DNA from 2 places in the Photobacterium kasasachensis genome. Region 2 is predicted to be linked to the other one. Evidence: predicted binding sites of a transcription regulator. Region 2 holds the regulator's gene; the other holds the start of a gene.
What was found. The regulator PurR, encoded in region 2, represses purine synthesis genes. The targets are predictions, from matches to a motif close to TNANGNAAACGTTTNCNTNA.

Region 1 (4,419 bases), on a different contig from region 2:
TCACGTACACCATAGTGGATGTAGTTACCCGATGCGTCTTCAGCCGTCAGCGACTTAGAACCAGACCACATAGTCAGGTTTGATGGAGCAAGGTCAGCTGAGCCGCCCATGAACTCAGGAAGCATCTGGCCGAACGCTTCCAAAGCGTTCTGTGATGCTTTACGTGATGCAATGTTCGCAGGATTTGCCTGAAGATCGGCGATGATTTGGCTGGCTTTTTCTTCCCACTGAGAAGGCAGCTCGCCATTCACACGACGCTTGTACTCCGCTGCTAGCTCTGGGTGAGCTGCCGCGTACGCGTCAAATTTCGTGTTCCATGCTGCTTCTTTCGCCGCACCGGCTTCTTTGGCATCCCACTGTGTCGCAATGTCAGCCGGGATTTCAAACGGACCGTGGTTCCAGCCTAGGAATTCGCGTGCCGCGGCAATTTCGTCATGGCCAAGAGGCGCACCGTGGCAGTCATGCGAGCCCGCTTTGTTTGGTGAACCGAAACCAATAATGGTCTTGGTACAAATCAGTGTCGGACGACCTGTGTCTGCTTTCGCCGCTTCGATGGCTGCATTGATAGCTTCAGGATCGTGACCGTCTACTGCTGGAATTACGTGCCAGCCGTAAGCTTCAAAACGTTTTGGTGTGTCGTCAGAGAACCAACCTTCCACTTCACCGTCGATAGAGATACCGTTGTCATCCCAGAATGCAATCAACTTGCCCAGGCCCAGTGTGCCAGCCAGTGAACATGCTTCGTGAGAGATACCTTCCATCAGACAGCCATCGCCCATGAACACGTAAGTGTTGTGGTCAACAATGTCATGGCCTTCACGGTTGAATTGTGCAGCCAGGGCTTTTTCAGCCAACGCCATACCAACACCGTTAGTAATACCCTGGCCAAGAGGACCCGTTGTCGTTTCAACACCCGGCGCGTAGCCGTATTCTGGGTGACCCGGTGTTTTTGAATGCAGTTGACGGAAGTTTTTCAGATCGTCGATAGACAAATCATAACCTGTCAGATGAAGCAGAGAATAAATCAGCATTGAACCGTGGCCGTTCGACAGAACAAAACGGTCGCGATCAGCCCACTGTGGGTTTTGTGGGTTGTGGTTCATGTGGCCACGCCACAGGACTTCAGCGATATCTGCCATCCCCATAGGTGCACCAGGGTGGCCAGAGTTGGCTTGTTGAACACCATCCATGCTCAGGGCGCGGATTGCATTAGCAAGATCTTTACGAGAAGACATGTCTGCTCCAGAAATTCGTAGACTGTTGTATTGTAGTTATTTACCAATCTGTAACTGCGGTAAATTAACCTAGATTCGGCGGGCGGGTATTGTCGCAAAGTCTGCCCCCGGACTGCAAACGTTTTCCTGAAGAAAATGAGCACTATTTCAATAAGCTGCCATCCCCCTCATTTGCAATTTTGCCGTTAAGGCCCTGAAAGGTAAACGTTTGCCTTTGCGATACATCTATCACCTTACAATTCACAGTGTTGATTTTAAGCCTGATATAGGTATTATGGCCGTCTAGACGGAGGTAGCTCTATACATTCAAACGTATATCCATATGCGTTTTTCTTATGAAAGCCTTTTATTTCAGAGCACCTTGTTATCAATCTACAGCCAAATAAGAGTGAGTGTACGCATGTCAAAGCACCTGTTTACTTCTGAGTCCGTATCAGAAGGTCATCCGGATAAAATTGCCGATCAGATTTCTGATGCAGTCCTGGATGCGATCCTGGAACAAGACCCAAAAGCACGTGTTGCGTGTGAGACTTACGTGAAAACCGGCATGGTAATGGTAGGTGGTGAAATTACTACCTCTGCCTGGGTTGATATCGAAGAAATTACACGTCAAACCGTTCGTGAAATCGGCTATGTCAACTCAGAGATGGGCTTTGATGCCAACTCTTGTGCCGTACTAAGCGCTATCGGCAAGCAGTCTCCGGACATCAACCAGGGCGTTGACCGAGAAGATCCACGCGAGCTGGGTGCGGGCGACCAGGGTATCATGTTCGGCTACGCGACCAACGAAACTGATGTACTAATGCCTGCTCCGGTAACTTATGCTCACCGTCTTGTAGAGCGTCAGGCTAAAATCCGTAAGAACGGCACCCTGCCTTGGCTTCGTCCGGATGCAAAAAGCCAGGTAACTTTCGCTTACGATCAAGGTAAGATTGTCGGTATTGATGCCGTTGTTCTTTCTACCCAGCACTGCGAGAGCATCGAGCTTCCAGTTCTGCAAGAAGCAGTAATGGAAGAAATCATCAAGCCGGTACTGCCTTCTGAGTGGCTGAACAAAGACACCAAATTCTTTATCAACCCAACCGGTCGTTTTGTTATCGGTGGCCCAATGGGTGACTGTGGCCTGACTGGCCGTAAGATCATTGTTGATACCTACGGTGGTGCAGCGCGTCACGGTGGCGGCGCATTCTCTGGTAAAGATCCATCGAAAGTTGACCGTTCTGCAGCATACGCGGCACGTTATGTTGCCAAGAACATCGTTGCTGCTGGTCTAGCTGAGCGTTGTGAGATTCAGCTTTCATACGCTATCGGTGTTGCTGATCCAACATCAATCATGGTTGAGACGTTCGGTACCGAAAAAGTGTCTCACGACGTTATCGTTGAAGCGGTACGCCAGCACTTCGACCTACGTCCGTACGGCCTGATCGAAATGCTTGACCTGCTTCAGCCTATCTACCAGAAGACAGCAGCATACGGCCACTTTGGTCGCGAAGAGTTCCCTTGGGAAGCAACTGACAAAGCAGAAATGCTACGCGACTTCGCAAACATTAAGTAAGCGACAACGCACCAGTTTAAAAAAGGAAGCTTCGGCTTCCTTTTTTGTTGTCTGTAGAACACCACTCTAACCCTCCCCATTTCCAAGGGGGAGTTAGAGGGGGGTATGCTCTTATTGTCGCCCTCTCCCAAACTCTTTATACTTCCCACTCCACCAGCCACGCACAGCGATTCATGTCAGCACTCCAGTCCCAAGTTATCGCCAGAGTCGAGCAGTGTATCGCACATGCCAACCAGCGACTCAACAAGCGCCTGCTAATGCCAGCAGTCAGTTTCAGGCAACGGGGTAAAATTGCCGGAAGTGCCCGCCTGCAAGGCTGGGAAGTGCGTTTTAATTCCGTGTTACTGGAAGAGAACCCGCAGGCATTTCTCGACGAGGTCGTCCCTCACGAGGTCGCCCATCTTGTGACCTTCAAATTGTTTGGCAAAGTGCGCCCGCACGGTCGCGAATGGCAAATCATCATGACCGAGGTCTTTAGGATCCCGGCCCGGACAACCCACAGCTTTGATGTCTCTTCGGTGCAAGGCACCACCTACCTGTATCGGTGCGACTGCAGCGAACACCAGCTCACCGTTCGCCGCCACAACAAAGTGCAGCGAAAGCAGGCGACCTATCATTGCCGGCGTTGCCAACAGCCGTTACTGGCGGTTTGACGACGACACCGGCTGCAAAACAAAAATGTAATTTTCCTTTTTATAAAGAGTGAACTACTTCTAAAACTCACATTCAGTGATAGTCTTATCAGATAGAGTTCTAACAATAAGACGTCATATGCAGTGTAATTTTAAGTGGCTCGGCCTCGGGTTCCTGTTTCCGGCCATCGTTCTGGCAGCTCCCCCCTCTTCGTTTAGTAAAGCAAAGAAAATTGCGGTCGGTATTTACCAGGATCACCCAGTCAGCTTCTACTGCGGCTGCGATATCGAATGGCACGGCAAAAAAGGCATTCCGGATCTGGAGAGCTGCGGCTACCAGGTACGCAAACAACAAAAGCGAGCCAGCCGTATAGAATGGGAGCACGTGGTTCCGGCCTGGCAGTTCGGTCACCAGCTACAATGCTGGCAAGATGGCGGGCGCAGAAATTGCCACAAGGATCCTAAATTCCGCGTAATGGAAGCCGACCTTCATAACCTGACGCCGACCGTCGGAGAGGTCAACGGCGACCGCTCGAACTACAACTTCCGTCCCTGGAACGGGCAACAGGGCGCTCATTACGGTCAGTGCGAAATGAAAGTTGATTTTAAAGCCCGCCGAGCCGATCCTCCGGCTTCGACACGAGGGGCTATTGCGCGGATCTACCTGTATATGAGCGACGAATACCCCTTCCGCCTGTCGAGCCAGCAACGCCAACTCATGGAAGCCTGGAACAGGCAGTATCCCGTCACGACCTGGGAATGCGAGCGCGACAGAAGAATTGCCGATATTCAGCATAACAACAACCCTTATGTGCTTCGTGCCTGCCAGGAGCAAGGGCTTTAGTCGCATACTCCTTTATCGATAAAAACAGTATTACCCCTCGTCTGGTAATACTGTTTTACCGGCGAAATCCTTTCCCAGCCTTGTAATTTCGCCTTCCGGCATCCATGTACTATTTAATGACACAGAACTCACAACTGCATTCACAACAAGAGT
Region 2 (4,419 bases):
CAATATGCCCCAAAGCAGCAATATGACATTAAAGCCAATCGTCAGCGACAGGGTGTCATCAAGTGCGTCTATTGGTGCCAGTTGTCGGGTAACCATAAACAAGGCAGCAGCGGGTGGAAATAAGCTAATGATCACCAAGGCACGCATAAGCTTGGGCCACTTGCAAAACTTGTCTTTGAACATCTGGTCTGCTTGTCCAGGAAAAGGCTTGGAACAGTGCATGACAACCTCCTGCTAGAATGACAGCCCAATTCTACTAATGACAATATTGATGAAAAGGATATTGATGCTTTTATGAACAGCTTTGTGAGAGGTATCAATATTTGACGTTATATGACAAAAAATTGTCATTAGGGGGAGCAAAAAAGTGGTAATAAAATAATTATGCATAAGTGGCTATGCGTATATTTTTATTTCTATTAGTTGGATATGCTGAAAATAGCAAATAAAAAAAGAGGTGCTTAGCACCTCTTTTTATAAATATCTATTAGGTTGTTTACGGTAATTCAGAAAGAAGTTCTGAACGACGCTGCTTAGTAATTACCGACCAATGCTGGCCGCTAACTGCACCCTCAAGGGCCCATAGCAACTCGATATTTACCGACTCTTGATGGGTTTGCTGCAATGCTTTATAGGCATTGAGCGCACCGGCTTCAAAGAGCTCTTCAACTGTCGTAATACCGGCCTTTTTCAGCATACGTTCGTTAGCTAAACGTAGGTTCGGTAAATCTTTTATACGACTAGGACCTGATTTGCTTTTGGTTTCTTTATCCTGTTTAGCGGCAGTAAAGGAACGCTTTGCTTGGCAAAGAATTTTTCCAGGTTCATCCCACCATTCCTGCGGAATAGCGTAATGCTTGGTCACAACAGGGAACCCGCGTTTTTTATAAACGTAAGGAGTTAAACCTGCCTGCTTAAATTCTTCTTCATTGTCGGCATTAGCTCGGAGGTGCAACTTATCGTTTACCACAAGTGCAAACATGGTTTCACCCGCGAATATACCAAAACCGCCAAACATCGAGCGAGATTTTACATTCTCGAAACAATTGAATAATCGTAGTGATTCTTTAAGTACTGGTTTGTCCATGCTTCTTCTCGGTGAAAAATATCTTGAGTCACCTAACAACAGAGCGAGGATTTCAGATTAGCAAATTTCACAAAAAAGTTATGTCAGGAAAATGTCAGGATTCATGACATCACTTATTGCTAGATCCATCGGCAACCCCGCTACCATAAGCAACTTAGTTATTGATAAACTAACCACTTTTAGGCCGGAAGCTTTGCGTCCCATCCTTTCGGATGGTTTGCCTTGTTCGTGACTTTTTAAGAATATCTCAGATAATATTTTTGAACTTGCTCCCATTCTGAAAAGTGTGATCTTGCTTCAAGTAATAGATCCCGGTTATGGGATGAGAGCAGCATAAATGCCTTAAAATATTTACAGCAAAAAAAGAGTTAATGACAAAAAAAAACCGATATCAGATATCGGTTTTTTTGAAGGGGCGGGAGATGCCATTTACGCGTTCAGGTCTTTTACTGATTTGCGTACAACAAGCTCCGGTGCCATCTCAAAGATACGTCGTTCGTGCTCTTTATCTTTAACGCGTTCCATCAGGATTTCAATCGCTGTTTTACCCAATCGACGCTTAGGCTGGTGGATTGTGGTAAGAGGTGGCGAGAAATAAGGAGCCAGATCGATGTTGTCGTAACCGATGATAGAGATATCATCAGGAACCCGTATACCCGCCTGCTCAAAGGTACTGATCAGCGCCATTGCCATAATATCATTGAAGCAGAAAATCGCTGTTGGGCGATCTTCCATGGCAATGAATTTGTTAGCGGCAATAACAGCAGATTCACACTCGAAGTCACCTTCAAGTAGCCAGTTTTCATTGACATCAAGCTTGGCTTCGTCCATTGCTTTATAGAAGCCCTTCAGACGCTCACGACATGTTGATTTATCCGGGTGGCCAGACAAGCAGCCAATGTGGGTATGACCGTGTTCAATGAAGTATTTTGTCGCAACATAACCACCGAGCTCGGCGTTGTCCTGGATTTTGTCTGTGTGCGGGCTTTCCGGACCCCAATCCATGATCACCATAGGCAGATCTTTCTTGCGCTCAAGTAGTTCGAGGAGTTTTTCGTCAAGATCAGAGCACATGACCAGCAGGCCATCAACACGCTTTTCTGCCAGCATGCGCAGGTAATCGCGTTGTTTTTCAAGGTTGCCTTCGGTATTACATAAGATCAGCGTATAGCCTTCACCATAGCAATACTCTTCCACACCATGTACAACCTCGGCAAAGAAAGGGTTAGTCGATTTGGTAACCAGCATACCGATAGTACGGGTAGTATTGCACTTGAGGCTTCGTGCAACAGCACTTGGTGCGTAATTTAATTCATCTACAGCCGCTAATACTTTTTTCTGTGTTGCTTCCGCAACAAAGCGTGTTTTGTTGATCACGTGAGATACTGTTGTCGTTGATACACCAGCCATACGTGCAACATCTTTAATCGTTGCCATATTTATTCTTCTAATAATTTAAGATCAGAGGTCAGAACCGACCGTTTCATAATCACTTGTAATCAATAGTACCAAACAGAGTAATTATCTGACTGCATTAGATAATTAGTCTGTTTGGTACAGCGTCTAAAACGCCAAAAAGCCGCTTCATTCACGAGCGGCTTTGTTCTCTTGCCTTACGGGGCGTTTCATTGTGTAATCGCTTGCGTTCACATTCTACTGAGTGTAGCGCACAGTGCAACGTTTCTGTATCCCAACCTTGAAATTCTTGATAGATATCAACAAACTCAATGCGATTTTACACCAATTAGATGCATATCCGATTCAGATAGCTTCCGAGTAGACTGTAGCTATACCAGAAGATATGACTACCGGATAATTATCTGTCGGATGTGCTGTGATGTGCACAGGCCAGCTGTAAACTCTGCTGATCGTTTCACTGGTTAGGGCTTGCCAGGGGGAGCCATCTGCCTGGATTCTCCCCTCATTGATGATGACCAGGCGATCAGCATACTGCGCAGCCAAATTGAGATCGTGGATAACAACAATAACTGCGGCTCCGGTGCGAGCCAACTCACGAGCTACCTGAAGTGTTCGGTGCTGATGGGCAAGATCAAGCGCCGAGGTGGGTTCGTCGAGCATTAGTATACATTGTTTACCCGCCTGACTGAGCTGGGTGAGTACACGTGCAAAATGTACCCGTTGCTTTTCCCCCCCTGAAAGGGTGGGGTAGAGCCGATCTTTTAGCGAGAGCACATCGACAACCTGCATCTTCTCCCGGGCAATTTGCTGGGTTTCAGCATTCGGGATTTGAAGGGGGATGCAGCCGAGCTCCACTACTTCTTGTGCAGTAAAAGCGAAAGTTAAATTACTGTGTTGTGGTAGGACACCCAGATGCTTGGCAAGATGTTCTGGTTTAAATTCAGCCCGCGGCTTGTCGAAGAATTCGATGTCTCCCCCTGCATCAACTTCGCCGCACAGGACTTTGAGTAGCGTACTCTTGCCCGCGCCATTTGGGCCCAATAGCGCCGTCAGCTCACCACTGGCAATTGTGATGTTGAAGTCATCCAGTAATGTTTTTCCGCCTAGGGACAGGTGCAAGCCCTTGGCTTCGATAGCAGCTTGAGGGTTATTCGGTGAAACCTTCATGACATTTTCCCCTTTTGTCTGATAAGGAGGAGAATAAAGAATGGTGCGCCGAGAATCGCGGAGATGATCCCGACAGGTAATTCAGCCGGAGTGGCGACAACTCTTGCCAGCATATCAGCAATAAGCAGGATCAGGGCACCGAGTAGCGCCGATAGCGGCAGCAGGGTTTTGTGGTTTGGCCCAGTAAGCATTCTGCAAAGGTGCGGAATGATGAGGCCGATAAATCCGATGACGCCGGTTAACGAGACGGTGACACCGACGCCGGCGGCACAGAGCAAAATAAGCAGCCGCTTTAGCCTCTGTACATTCACGCCCATATGCCTGGCTTCGCCTTCCCCTAACAGAAAGGCGTTTAGCGCATTGGCATGGCGGTCAAAAGCCAGAAGCAATACAGCAAGCGTGACAAAGGCGAGGGTAATGCCCGGCCAGGTGGCACCAGCCAGCGAGCCCATCGACCACAGTGATAAGTCACGGAGCGCCTGATCGTCGGCAAAGTAATTCATAAGTCCAAGCCCGGCTCCGGATAACGCACCAATAGCGACACCTGCCAACAGCATAATTGTCACAGAGGTGCCGCTTTTATCGGTACCAAGCCGATAAACCAGATAGGTACTGGCTGCGCCGCCAATAAAGGCGAACACCGGCACGGTTCCCATGGTGAGTAGCAGCGGAAATGATGTCGCTAGAGGTGCAAAGATAACAATGGCAAGTGCTGCGCCAAGGCTTGCCCCCCCTGAAACACCAAT

Region 1: a site for PurR is predicted at 1,432-1,451, ahead of metK (methionine adenosyltransferase). Genes of this name have one in related genera too.

What each region holds. Positions count from the first base shown of each region.
Region 1 covers NZ_JAKJSH010000016.1:88,825-93,243, reverse strand. Annotated here, with positions in the region: gene tkt (transketolase) at 1-1,235, opposite strand, end outside; gene metK (methionine adenosyltransferase) at 1,636-2,790, shown strand; gene L4D19_RS21165 (SprT family zinc-dependent metalloprotease) at 2,964-3,443, shown strand; gene endA (deoxyribonuclease I) at 3,562-4,266, shown strand.
Region 2 covers NZ_JAKJSH010000012.1:146,821-151,239, forward strand. Annotated here, with positions in the region: gene L4D19_RS17620 (hypothetical protein) at 1-222, opposite strand, end outside; gene L4D19_RS17625 (TfoX/Sxy family DNA transformation protein) at 497-1,087, opposite strand; cyclic di-GMP riboswitch class I at 1,215-1,319, opposite strand; gene purR (HTH-type transcriptional repressor PurR) at 1,517-2,524, opposite strand; gene L4D19_RS17635 (heme ABC transporter ATP-binding protein) at 2,849-3,673, opposite strand; gene L4D19_RS17640 (FecCD family ABC transporter permease) at 3,670-4,419, opposite strand, start outside.